Regions from separate parts of the Gordonia polyisoprenivorans genome, predicted to be linked through region 2. Evidence: predicted binding sites of a transcription regulator. Region 2 holds the regulator's gene; each other region holds the start of a gene.
What was found. The regulator LexA, encoded in region 2, represses DNA repair genes until DNA is damaged. The targets are predictions, from matches to a motif close to CGAACANNTGTTCG.
Positions count from the first base shown of each region.

Region 1: a site for LexA is predicted at 2,357-2,370, ahead of J6U32_RS18570 (SAV_6107 family HEPN domain-containing protein). Genes of this name have one in related genera too.
Region 3: a site for LexA is predicted at 2,128-2,141, ahead of J6U32_RS23385 (HNH endonuclease signature motif containing protein). Genes of this name have one in related genera too.

Region 1 is NZ_CP072203.1:4,117,979-4,122,489, reverse strand. It holds gene J6U32_RS18580 (phytoene desaturase family protein) at 1-1,497, opposite strand, end outside; gene J6U32_RS18575 (GNAT family N-acetyltransferase) at 1,494-2,222, opposite strand; gene J6U32_RS18570 (SAV_6107 family HEPN domain-containing protein) at 2,528-2,995, shown strand; gene J6U32_RS18565 (DUF3040 domain-containing protein) at 3,217-3,636, shown strand; gene mraZ (division/cell wall cluster transcriptional repressor MraZ) at 4,062-4,502, shown strand.
Region 2 is NZ_CP072203.1:3,268,091-3,272,601, reverse strand. It holds gene hrpA (ATP-dependent RNA helicase HrpA) at 1-1,250, shown strand, start outside; gene nrdR (transcriptional regulator NrdR) at 1,224-1,730, opposite strand; gene J6U32_RS14780 (LysM peptidoglycan-binding domain-containing protein) at 1,789-2,385, opposite strand; gene lexA (transcriptional repressor LexA) at 2,594-3,334, shown strand; gene ptsP (phosphoenolpyruvate--protein phosphotransferase) at 3,372-4,511, opposite strand, start outside.
Region 3 is NZ_CP072203.1:5,217,775-5,222,285, forward strand. It holds gene J6U32_RS23375 (HoxN/HupN/NixA family nickel/cobalt transporter) at 1-24, opposite strand, end outside; gene J6U32_RS23380 (GMC family oxidoreductase) at 288-1,985, shown strand; gene J6U32_RS23385 (HNH endonuclease signature motif containing protein) at 2,203-3,492, shown strand; gene J6U32_RS23390 (M24 family metallopeptidase) at 4,203-4,511, shown strand, end outside.

The DNA of each region.
Region 1 (4,511 bases), 850 kb from region 2:
GGGCACCTCGTGGCCGGACAGGTCCGGGTGCGGACGAAGCATGAACATCTGGTCGATCGTCATCTCGACGTGCATGATGTTGCCGCCGATCAGTGCCAGTTCGGATTCCAGCGCCTGCGGGGTCTGGATGTGGCGGTGCTCGATGCCATCGGCGAAGCCGGGAGCGTGACGCTCGACCTCGGCGATCACCGCGTCGGCGGCGACGGCGGCCACCTCGTCCCACCCGGATCCGTCGGCGAGATGACGCGGATGCCATTGCGCCCACAGATTGACGAGATGATGCCCGGGCGGGCTGAGGGTCGGGTCGATGCCGGAGAATCCCATCGCCAGACACGCAGGCCGCTCGGGCAGTTCGCCGACCGCTGCCGCGGTCTGTGCGCGGCGGAGCTGATCCCGGTCGGTGACGAGCAACCCCAGTGCCGAATGCACGCCGTGCGCGGGGAGGTCCGCGGGCAGATCCCGATACCCGGGCAACTCGCGGGTCCCCAGACGCACGGCCATCCCGATACCCGAGCCGACGATGATCTGACGTCGCCACCGCGCGAGCGCCTCGGGGTCGAATCCGCCGGCCGCGAGCATGTCGAGGGTGGCCAGGATGTGGCAGGCGCCGATCACCGTGTCGGCACATCGCGGCGCGCTGTCGGCGGTTTCGACCCGCCAGTGGTCGCCGCATCGGGAGATCGAGGTGGCCGCGGCATCGGTGATCACCTCGCCGCCGTCACCGGTGAGCCGGCGCACGAGCGCATCGGTCAGCGCTCCGCTGCCGCCGACGGCGCGGCCGGGTGGGATCTGGTGCATCAGCGCTGCGAACCCGATCATCGGGGCGGTCGCGGGGGCGCTCATCGGCGGGCCCGACTGGGCACCGAACCAGGCGAGGGCGGCCTTGAGGTGCTCGGAACCGAACCAGCGGTCCAGCAGGGCATCCCCGGACGACATCAGGTCCTGGGTCACCGACATCATCCGGCCCGACCGCGCACCGAACAGGCCGGTCCGCGCGGTGGTGGCGGTGGGACCGAGACCACCGAAGGCGCGCGCGAACCGCCCCGGCGTGGCCGGTTCGTAGAAGGAGCGCATGAGTGCTCGGGCGCGCGGCGCCCAGGTCGCCACGAAGGCGCGATAGGCGTCGGCGTCGGCGCGTCCGCAGGCACGTTCGATCGAGACGCAGGTGGCGTCGAGGTCGGTGCGGAAGACGATCGGTCCGGCGGTGTCGGTCGCCGGACAGAACGCCCACGGGTCGCAGTCGAGGTAGGTCAGACCCGCGTCGGCGAGTGCGAGTTCGTCGAGGACCGGGGAGTGGCGGATCATCAGGTGCGCCGACGAGCCGCGGTCGACGCGATAGCCGGGAAAGCGCTCGACGGTCGACACCGCACCACCCGGGATGGTGTCGCGTTCCAGGACGGTCACCGAACGCCCCGCCCGGGCCAGGTAGGCGGCCGCGACCAGACCGTTGTGACCGGCGCCGACGACGATCGCGTCGCCCACCGGATGCGTCGTCATCGGGTCAGGTCGGATTCGCCGGGGACGGGTTGCCCGGGGACGATGGGTTCGCCGGGGCCGATGGGATCGGCGGTGCCCGGCACGACCGTGGGTGCGACGAGGGGTAGTCGTCGCCCGAGGAAGGCGAACGGGCGCGGGTCGCCGGTGAAGGTGAATCCGCGCAGGACGTCACCGAAGCCCATGCGCCGGTACAACGCCCAGGCGCGGTTGCCCTCGTCGGCGATCTCCGGTGTGGACAACAGGACGTGGTGTTCGGGTCGGTCGGCGAGGAGGCGGTGCAGTAGCCATTCGCCGATCCGATGCCCCTGCGCACTCGGGTGGACGTGGAGTTCGGTCAGCTCGAAGTAGTCCTCGGTGATCTCGTCGATGATCCGCGGGTCCCGACCGGTCGATCGCAGACCGGCGCGGAGTTGCTGATTCCACCATTGGTCGGGCGCTCCGCGGTAGCCGTAGGCGATCCCGACGAGCACCTCGTCGCCGCGGGGGGACAGGGGCGGGTCCAGCCGTCGGCGGACGAGATCCAGCGAGCCGTCCTCGGCGGGGGACACGGTCGCGATCGCGCCGTAGGCCTCCCATCCGGGTCGGCGGATGTGCTCACGCCACAGTCCGGCGCGATGCATCTCGGTTCCGCGTGGATAGTTCATCGCTGTGACATAGATCTCGAGTGCCGGGCCCAGCCAGACCGCACAGTCACGTCCGTCGAGACGGGCGATCCGAATCGTCACGTGCGGTCCTTCCTGTTGTCGATCCCGTGCTCGGATGCCCGCACCCTTTTGTCGGTGGCGTCGGGCATGGTGATGCGCATCGGGTTGCCGAACGCCTTGCCCCGGCGATCAGATCTGACTACCATTGAATCCGTCGAACGGGTGTTCGATGAATGTGCCTCCGCAAGCTGTTCGCCGCCACCCGACGACCGACGCGGTCCGGCGGTGGGCGAGGGAAGCGCCTGCCCTCGGACCGCGTTGACACCAAAGGGTCGGCCGGCGCGGCCCACCTGACCCACGAACACCGCGACAACGGAAGGAGGCCCATGATGACACGTCGAACGACCCCACAGGTCGAGGTGGATCCGATCGTCGTCGGGCGCGCGCGTGACCTGCTTGAACGTGCCGATCTCCTTCTCGAGAACGCCGACGGGATCACCGACGACGCCGAACGCTTCCGGCAGCTGTACCTGACCTCGTTGCGGGCTGCCGGTGCGGCCCTGGCCATCGGTGAGCCGACCAGCGGCCGCTCGACGCGCGGGTTGTCGTCGAACGCATGGAATCGTCTGGCGGTGATCATGCCGGACCTGGCCGAACAGGCCGAACGTTTCGCCGCATGGTCTGGTCTTCGAATGAACATCGAGGCCGGATTGGAGCGACATGTCGATCCGGTTGTCGTCGCCGAACTGCACCGCCTGGTGCTGACATTCCTCGACACCGTCGAGGGCGTGGTGATCGCCTATGAGCAAGGCGGACATGGCGCGCAATTGGGATCGCTGGCACATCCCGCGTGATGTGTCGCAACCGGTCGGGCCTCCCGAGCCGGTGCCGCGCGGCGCCATCGCATCGGCGCCGGTAACGGCCCCGAACACAAAAACGATTCAACGAGTGCGGTTATGGTGGTCGCCGCCGGAATCACCTCGTATCATGGTTGTAGGCCGCGAACATAGTCATCAGGCGAGTATCGCGGCGAACATCTCGTCGATGGCTCGTCGGTTACAGGTAAGGAGGGTCGGTGCCACTCTCGGAGCACGAGCAGCGCATGCTCGAAGAGATCGAAAGCGCTCTGTACGCGGAGGACCCGAAGTTCGCGTCCAGCGTCACTCGTCGCCGCCTCGGGCGGTCGACCGGTCGTCGCCGCATCCAGGCGGCCGTCGTTTTCGTCCTCGGTCTGGCGCTGTTGATCGTGGGACCCATCATCGGGCTCGACGTGGGTGGTTTCCCCATCCTGAGTCTCGTCGGCTTCCTCGTCATGTTCGCCGCAGCACTGCTGGCGCTGTGGGGCGGGCTACCCGGCAAGGGAGCGCCGCCGTCGGCCGATCGCGGCCCGGGCGGACGTGGGTCCGGAGGGCGCGGATCGAAGGCCGCGACGCCCAAGCGCAAGTTCACCGAGCGCATGGAAGACCGCTTCAATCGCCGGTTCGAGCAGGAGTGATCCCGCAACGAACCCACTGAGGTTCCGCGACTGATTTCTCACAGCAGCCGCACACCCCCGCCGGGTGTGCGGCTGCTGTCGTATGTGCACATCAGGGGCCGCCCCCACACGGCCCCACCGGAGTCCCCACACAGCCCCACCGGAGTCCCCACACGGCCCCACAGGCAGCCCCACCACACCCGGAATCGCGATCTCACCAGCCACAATTCTCCTCACAGACCTCACCTGTCAGGCAGGGCCACGCCGGTCCACATGGCTGAGACCTACCGTGTCGCGGTCGCAATTGTGCTCTTGACCTGCGTATTCATCTGCGGGTGGGGAATCGGGGTGGTTTTGGGGTGGAAAGTGGTGGAAAGTGGGGTACTGTGGGCGTCACTGGGTGAGGCGATCCGGAACGCCGGACCCGGTGGGCGGGAGGTGCCGACATGTCGACGAGATTTGTCGGTACCTACACGCCCAAGTTGGACGACAAGGGGCGACTCACGTTGCCCGCGAAGTTTCGCGACGCATTGGCAGGAGGGGTGATGGTCACACGTGGCCAGGACCACAGCCTGTCGGTGTATCGGGCCGAGGAGTTCGATGCGATCGCGGAGAAGACGATGGAGGCGTCGCGCAACGATCCCGAAGCGCGCGCATTCCAGCGGTACTTCTTCGCCAGCACCGATGAGCAACGGCCCGACGGGCAGGGGCGGATCACCCTGGCGGCCGAACATCGGCAGTACGCGGGACTGTCCAAGGAGTGTGTGGTGATCGGCAGCTTCGATCACCTGGAGATCTGGGACGCACAGGCATGGCGTGACTACCAGAGTCAGCACGAGGAGAACTTCTCGGCGGCGAACTCCGCGGCGTTGAGCGCGGTGCTCTAACTCCGCAAC
Region 2 (4,511 bases):
AAGATCTTCTGCCCCACGTACGCAACGCCGGCTTCGACTGGCTGGTCCCGGGGATGCGCTCGGAGTTGGCGACCGAACTCGTCAAGACCCTGCCCAAATCGCTGCGCAAGACGATGGCACCGGCCCAACGTTTCGCCGATCTGGCGCTGTCACGGCTGACCCCGCGCTCGGAGCCGCTGATCCGCGGTCTCGCACGGGAGTTGTCGACCATCACCCGTCGCTCGGTCTCCCCTACCGACTTCGACCCCGACCGACTGCCGGCGCATCTGCGGATCCACTTCGCTGTCATCGACGACGAGGGCGAGATCCTCACCCGTACTTCATCGTTCGCCGAGCTCTCGGAACCGACACCCGCCGCCGCCACGCACACGGCCACGCCGGTGTACACCACGTGGACCGACGAGGGCATCGGAACACTCCCGTCGAGCGAGTCCGCCGACGTCGCCGGCCAGACGATCACCCGATACCCGACTCTGCACGTGACCCGCCGCACCGGCCACGCCGACGGGGTCACGGTGGCCCGGGCGGCGACGACGGCCGAGGCCACCAACGCCCTGGCGGCCGGGGTGATCGTGTTGCTGGAGAACGCGATTCCCTCACTGAGCCCGAAGGCTGCCGCCGGACTCGACCCCGCTGGTCGAATCGCGTTGAGCCAGAGTCCCTATCGGGAGTCGGCGCGGTTGTTCGGCGATTGCACACGCCGAGCGATCCGTGATCTCGTGGACGCCGACGAGCTGCGTACCGTACGTTCCCCCCAGGCGTTCGCCGCGCTCGCTCAGCGGTTGCGACCAGCGGTGACCGATGCCGCTCCGGAGTATCTGCGCCTCGCGGTCGACGTGCTGCGGGAATTGGTGGCATTGCGCGGGGTGATCGACACCCATTCGGGACAACTCGCCGCCGACGACGTCGCCGAACAGCTCGACCATCTGGTGTTCGACGGCTTCGTCGCCGCCACCCCACGTGAGTATCTGGCGCAGGTGCCCCGCTATCTCCACGCCGCGCGTGAACGGCTGGAGCATCTGCCCGCATCTGCCGCGCGGGATCGCGCCGGGATGCAGGCGCTGGATCGGGTGGTGGAGCGCTGGAATCAGCGGCTCGCGCAAGTGCCCGACGGCAGGCGGGATGCGGTCAACGACCAGGCGCACTGGCTGGTCGAGGAGTTGCGGGTCGGTCTGTTCGCGCAGCGACTGGGCACGCGGTACCCGGTCTCGGAAAAGCGGGCGCTACGGACTCTGGACGGACTCGGCTGAGACTGCGCCGGACGCAGGAGTGGTCCGGTCGTGGGTCAGATTGCCCTGCAGGTCGTCGATCTCGCGCTGGAAATCCTCGAGGGAATCGAAGGAGCGGTATACCGACGCGAATCGCAGGTAGGCGACCTCATCGAGGTCGCGTAAAGGTTTGAGGATTGCCAATCCGACTTCGTTGCTGGGGATCTCGGCCACCCCGGAGGCCCGGACGGTCTCCTCGACCTGCTGGGCGAGTTGCGCGAGATCGTCCTCGTCGACCTGGCGGCCCTGACACGCGCGCCGGACCCCACGCATCACTTTCTCCCGGCTGAACGGCTCGGTGACGCCGTTGCGTTTGACGACGGCGAGGACGGCGGTCTCCACCGTCGAGAACCGGCGACCGCATGCGCTGCAGGAGCGGCGACGGCGGATCGCCTGCCCCTCGTCGGCAACTCGGGAGTCGATGACCTTGGTGTCATCATTCCTGCAGAACGGGCAGCGCATACACCGACAATACCGCCCCACAGCGGCGGAATTACCGTGTGATCGTCCGGCCGTGACGTCACCGGTAGGCAGGCACGAGCAGCGCCTGCCCGACCTGCAGCCCGCTGCCCGTCATCTCGTTCATCTTCGTGATCTCCTCGATGACGGCCTGCCGCGGGAGATCGGGGGCCACCCGCGCCGCGACGGAGTTCAACGACTCCCCCGCTCGCACGTGCACGACCTCGGTCGCCGTGGGCGTCGGGGTGGTCGACTGCTGGTAATCGCTGCCGGCCACGGCCACCAGCCAGACCAGCAGCGCCAGGGCGACGCCGGTAAGCACAGCCACCATCGCACCGCTCCGACGGGCGGTGCGATGCGCGGTGACACGCGGGCCGACCGGCGAGGAACAGCGGGTACCCGCAACCAGCGGAGCGCGGCGTACACCGGGCCGGGCCGGGCCCGCGTACGCCGGTCGCCTGCGTGCCGGCTCGCGCTCGAGCGTGCGCCGTTCCGGGAGACTGCGCTCCGACGACCGGTGTTTGAGCACGCGGTGTTCGACGGTCGCGCGGGCCGAAATCGATGTCCCGCGGCGGGCGGCGGTGTGGTGGGCCGTCCGCCGGGACCGAACCTGCAGGTCGTCGGCGCCCGGCGTGGTGGGCAGAAGTACGGTCGGCATGGTGTCTCCCTGTCTCGATCATGCATTCGAAGAACGGATGTTCGAGTTCTACCACGGGGCTCCGACAATTTCTCGCGACACGTCGAACACATGTTTGAGGTTGCCTGTCGCCTCGGCTACCCTGGCCGGTGTTCAGCTCTCCACAGGGCCCGTCAACCAGGGCGTACTCCGACAGGACGTGCGCACCGACCGAAAGGATGCGAACCCCATGAGTGAGAAGAAGGGCCGTTCGTCCGACCCCGAGGCGACCACCGTCACCGACTCGGACGACTCCGACGAGACCGTCGCGACCGGCCCGATCGATCCGGCGGCCGTCGAGGCCGCGCTCACCCCGCGCCAGAAGGGCGTGCTCGACGTGATCCGCAAGTCCGTGCGCGAGCGGGGATACCCGCCGAGCATCCGCGAGATCGGCGACGCCGTCGGCCTGGCGTCGACCTCATCGGTCGCACACCAGCTACGGACCCTCGAGCGCAAGGGTCTGCTCAAACGCGACCACAACCGGCCCCGTGCGGTGAACGTCCAGGACGGCGATCCCACACCCACCGACGACAATCCGAATGCGTCGAATCTCCCCACGCCGACGTTCGTGCCGGTCCTGGGGCGCATCGCGGCCGGCGGACCGATCCTGGCCGAGGAGGCCGTCGAGGACGTCTTCCCGCTGCCGCGTGAACTCGTGGGCGACGGGTCGCTGTTCCTGTTGCGCGTCGTCGGCGAGTCGATGATCGACGCGGCCATCTGCGACGGCGACTGGGTGGTCGTACGGCAGCAGAACGTCGCCGACAACGGCGACATCGTTGCAGCGATGATCGATGGCGAGGCGACGGTCAAGACCTTCAAGCGCAAGGACGGTCATGTGTGGCTGATGCCGCACAACGACCTGTTCGAGCCCATCCCCGGCGACGACGCCGCGATCCTGGGCAAGGTCGTCACGGTGATGCGCCGCATCTGAGCGGAGCCACCCGCGCCGGACCGTTCGGTCGGATCGCTCAGCCGCGCAACGCTTCGGCTGCCGCGGTACGCGCATCGGCCGGTGATGCGGTGGCCAGTGCGGCACGGGCGGCGGAGCGGCACGCCTCGAGGTCGACCTCGGCGAGCTTCGCCCCCACCGCGGGCGCCGCGGCCGGGGCACTCGACAGCGAGGTGACGCCGAGTCCGACGAGAACACACGCGAGCAGCGGGTCGGCGGCGGCCTCGCCGCACACCCCCACCGGGGTCTCGCTGCGGGTGCCGGCCTCGGCGACACCGGCGATCAGCGAGAGCACGGCAGGCTGCCACGGGTCGGTGAGCCCGGCGAGTTCGGCCGACATCCGGTCGGCGGCCATCGTGTACTGCGTCAGGTCGTTGGTGCCGATCGAGACGAAGTCGACCTCGGCGAGGATGGACGGTGCGAGGATCGCCGCCGACGGGATCTCGATCATCACCCCCGCCACGAGCCCGCGGCCGCGGACCTCGGCGGCGAATTCGGCGGCTTCGGCGGCCGAGGCGATCATCGGCGCCATCACCCAGGGCGTGGTCCCGGTCTCCTGCGCGGCGCGGGCGATCGCGTCGAGTTGTCCGGCACGGATCTCGGGATGTGTCGCGGCGATCCGGTTGCCCCGTACCCCCAGTGCGGGATTCGCCTCGGTGCCGTGATCGACGAATTTCAGTGGCTTGTCCGAGCCGGCATCCAGGGTCCGAACGACGACCTTCTTGCCGTCGAAAGCCTCGATGACCTCGCGATAGAGCGCTGCCTGCTCCTGCACCGACGGCTCGTCGGCCCGATCGAGGAAGGCGAGTTCGGTGCGGAACAGACCCACCCCCTCGACGGGGTACGCCGTGGCCGCGCGCGCCGAGACGCCGTCGGCGACGTTGGCCAGGATGGCCACCTCCACGCCATCGGCGGTGCGTCCGGGCCCGCTCCATCCCGCGATCGCCTCCGCCTCCCGCCGGCTCTGCTCCACCTCGTCCTTGGCGCGCTCCGGATCAGGTTGGACGACAACGGTTCCCGCCGTCCCATCGACGAGCACAGGTGTGCCCGCGGATACCTCGTCGAGACCGGCGACCGCCACCACGCACGGAATCCCGAGTTGGCGGGCGATGATCGCGGTGTGACTGGTCGGGCCGCCGAGCCGGGTGGCCAGCGCGGT
Region 3 (4,511 bases), 1.9 Mb from region 2:
TTGTTGAGCGAATTGCGTTGCCATGCAGCCGAACTCCTCATCAGATGATCTGTTCATCTCAACAGATGAATTGCCCGGACGTGAGCGTTTCGGGCGAGCGAGATCCGACTGTTCTCCACAGATCCCCTGCGCCGCAAGAGCGAATCGTGCACTTCGGACACAGTAGGGCCACCACACCAGGCCGCGACCTACCCGACCGGACAGCCTCGATGTCGCACTTGTCCGCGTCGGATCCGCCTTACAAGCAGTCTGGACTGTTTCTATGATTGTCGTTAGCATCACATCCCATGACGCCTTCCGACGCACCCGCGCACGACCCCGATCGTTTCGACGTCCTCGTCGTCGGCTCGGGTTTCGGCGGCTCGGTCGCCGCACTCCGACTCACCGAGAAGGGCTATCGCGTCGGCGTCCTCGAAGCCGGACGCCGATTCGCCGACCACGAGTTGCCCACGACCAGTTGGCGACTCCGGGACTACGTCTGGGCGCCGGCACTCGGCCTTTTCGGCGTGCAGCGCATGCATCCGCTCCGCGACGTGCTGGTCATGGCCGGCGCAGGTGTCGGCGGCGGATCGCTCAACTACGCGAACACGCTGTACCGTCCGCCCGCGGCCTTCTTCGACGATCCGCACTGGAACGCGATCACCGACTGGGCCGCCGAACTCGACCCCTTCTACGGCCAGGCCTCCCGCATGCTCGGCGTGACGAGCTTCCCGGGTGTCACCCCCGCCGACCGCGCGATGCGGTCGGTCGCCCAAGAGATGGGAGTCGCCGACACCGTCGTCGCAGCCCCGGTGGGGGTGTTCTTCGGGACGCCCGGCGTCACGGTCGCCGACCCGTACTTCGGCGGAGCCGGGCCACAACGCACCGGATGCACACAGTGCGGCGCGTGTATGACCGGATGTCGTGTCGGCGCGAAGAACACCCTGGTCAAGAACTACCTGCACCTCGCCGAACAGGCCGGCGCGCAGATCATCCCGATCACGATGGTCGATGGCCTCCACCAGCGCGGCGGCGGCTATGAGGTCAGCACCCACCGCACCGGCGCTCCGTGGAGAGGACGCCGGACGCTGTATGCCGACCAGGTCGTGATGGCCGCCGGTACCTACGGCACCAACAAGCTGCTGCTCGAGATGGCACGCTCACGCCGACTGCCGAACCTGTCGCCCCGACTCGGGACGGTGGTGCGCACCAACTCCGAGGCCGTCCTCGCCGCGACGGCCCACACCACCGACGTCGACTACACCGAGGGTGTCGCCATCACGTCGTCGTTTCATCCCAACGATCACACCCACATCGAGCCGGTCCGATACGGCAAGGACAGCAACCTGATCGGGCTCCTGCAGGCCGTTCTCGTCGATGGCGGCGGACGCATGCCACGGCTGCTGCGCGCGGTACTGACCATGCTCGCGCACCCGATCACCGCCGCCCGCTCGCTATCGGTGCACCGCTGGTCTGAGCGGACCATCATCGCCCTGGCGATGCAGACCGTCGACAACTCGATCGAATTACACGCGCGGAGAGGACGATTCGGCCCGATCCTACGGAGCCGACCGGGCGGCGGCGATCCGCCACCACGATGGATTCCCGAGGCACACAAGGCCGTCCGGGCCGCGGCGCGCCGCATCGACGGCGATCCGGGTGGGTCGATCCTCGACCTCGTCGACATCCCGATGACCGCCCACTTCCTCGGCGGCTGCGCCATCGGGGACGATCCCGACGACGGCGTCGTCGACGCCTATCACCGCGCGTTCGGTCATCTGGGTCTGCACATCGTGGACGGGTCGACGGTCTCGGCGAACCTCGGCGTGAACCCGTCGCTCACCGTCACCGCCCAGGCCGAACGCGCCATGGCGTTCTGGCCCAATGCCGGAGAGGCCGACCCACGACCGCCACTCGGCGCACCGTATCGCCGGATCACCGCGGTGGCACCGCAGCATCCCACTGTTCCCGACCACGCGCCCGGCGCGCTTCGGCTGTACGCGTAGCGAGTGGCAACAAGCGTCCCAACCATATCGGCAACTCGGTCACGGAAGCCACACCTCTACCACACCCCACCGACAGAAAACCGCCGCCAGTGCACCACCGAAACCCGTTGTCCACAAGCATCTTTCCCCGCGCTAAAGTTGTCGAACACCCTTTCCGTAATTCATATGTTCGAGTACTATGAAGGCATCGCACCGGTCAGCCACTGGGGAGGGGCCCATGATCGAACCCACTGCCATTCTTGACGCCAAAGACGTTGACGCCGAGGCAGTCTTCGCCGCCATCATCTCCCAACTCAGCGACCTGCAATGGGATCCGGAAATGACCGGCCCTCAGGCTTTCGGTGCGATGAAGCAGGTCCTGTTGTTGCGGAACCTGGTTGATCACCACGCCACGTCGCTCACCGGCGAACTGGACCGCCTGGGCGTGGACGATCACAAAACCGCCCGACTTCGAGAATTGTTGATCAGCATGGGTTTCGCACCCGCGGTCGCAGGTCGGTACGTGCGGATCTCGGCCACCACCGATGTGGATTTGTTGTTGGCGCATGCCGCGGACGGGTCCATCTCCTCCGAACACGTCGACGCTATCGTGCGCGGACTGAGCCACATCGACACCCGATGCCCCGAACCCCTCGACACCGTCCAACGGTGTGAGTTTCTGCGGAAACTGCTGTCGCACTACTTCGCCGGCTTCACCCCCGCCGAGATCAACCTCTACGCCCGGCAACTCGGGAACGAACTCGCCGCAGAGACACCCGGCGGGTTACCAGCCGCCGAAGACAAGAACATCAACAGCTACACCGACCGCATCACCGACGACGGCCGGCTGGAAATCTCGGCGAACCTCGACATCATCGCCGGCGAAAAGACCCGCACTTTGATGGAAACCTTGTCGACACCGAAACCTCAGCCCGACGGCTCCCCCGACCCCCGCACGCCCGAGCAAATCTGTGCCGCCGCGTTCGAAACGATCGTGGAGTTGGCGGCACAAGGTTTGGCGGACACCACCTTCTCCGCGAAACCGACCAACGGACTGTTGTGGACCTGGTCGGCGGACAACCCGGTACTCGGCGGCGAGTTGCAGAATATGGGTGCCATCACCGAAGCCACCGCCCGTATGCTGTCGTGTGACACCACCATCACCAAAATCGTGCTCGACCCCAACGGTGTACCGCTCAGTGTTGGTGAAGAGAAACGCTTCTTCACCCCCGGCCAACGCAAAGCCCCGCTCGTGCGTGACCGCGGGTGCATCAAATGCGGCGCCCACGCCGGACGCTGCCAAGGACACCACGTGCACCACTGGAGCAAGGGTGGTCCCACCGACCTCGACAACGGCGGCCTCCTCTGCACCAGCTGCCACGACGACGTGCACCACCACGGCTGGGACATCATCATGGGATTCGACCGACACCCCTGGCTCATCCCACCCGCCAGCATCGACCCGAAACGCCGACCTGTGCCGTCGTATCACCGACGGACCATGCGACTCGACGACGTAGCAGCCTGATTCCCGCACCCGGCCTGGCCGGGACCGCATCTGTTGTTTGAGAATTCCATAGTGAAATCCCCACCCGATGGTCGAGGTGTTCGAGCGTCGGTGGCCCTGGAAGCCCTTCGGCACAAGGGGTCTCGAGGATCGTCGCTGGCGCTCCTCGGCACCTCGACCACCGGGATGGGAACGGTCTCCCCGATGGTCGAGGTGCGAGCCGCGTGCGGCGAACCTCGAGACCACCTGAGCGGTCGCTGGATTAGGGTAACGGTGGCCCGGAAGCCTGTCGGCACAGGGGGTCTCGAGGCTCGTCGCTAGCGCTCCTCGGCACCTCGACCACCAGGGTGGGACACCATGGGACGGGAAGGGCATCAGTGTCCCTCGACGGCGTGTCGTCTTCCCCCGATGGTCGAGGTGTGAGCCGCGTGCGGCGAGCCTCGAGACCACCTGCGCTGGTCCTGGATTCGATCTACGGCAGACCGGATACCCATCGGCGCAACAGGTCTCGAGGCTCGTCGCTAGCGCTCCTCGGCACCTCGACCACCGGGCGGGAAGGGCTGGAGCATTTCCGCGCGGGGTGGAACGGCAATCCGGGAGAGACCGGTCCTCCCCGCTGGTCGAGGTCCGAGCCGCGTGCGGCGAGAGTCGAGACCATCGGGACAATGAGCAGCGGACCCAGAATGAGTAGCACACGACCATGAAGCGCTTCGGTGTGCAAGCATGGACAGGTGACGACAGTCGACGCCTCCGCCGAACTCGGCGACTCCCCAGATGAGGACGCCAGGGTTCGTCGGCTTCTGGACGCCCAGGCCAAGGCTGAGCAACTCTTCGCCGAGATCACCGAGCGTGGGATGATCCGACCGGGTGTGGGCGAACGGGAACTGTCCAACGAGATCCGCGACCTCGCCGCCGACATGTTCGGCGTGACCCGGCACTGGCACAAACGGATCGTGCGCGCCGGCGAAAACACCTTGCAGACCTACCGCGCCAATCCGCCGGACCACATCCTCACCGACGACGAAATCCTCTTCCTGGAC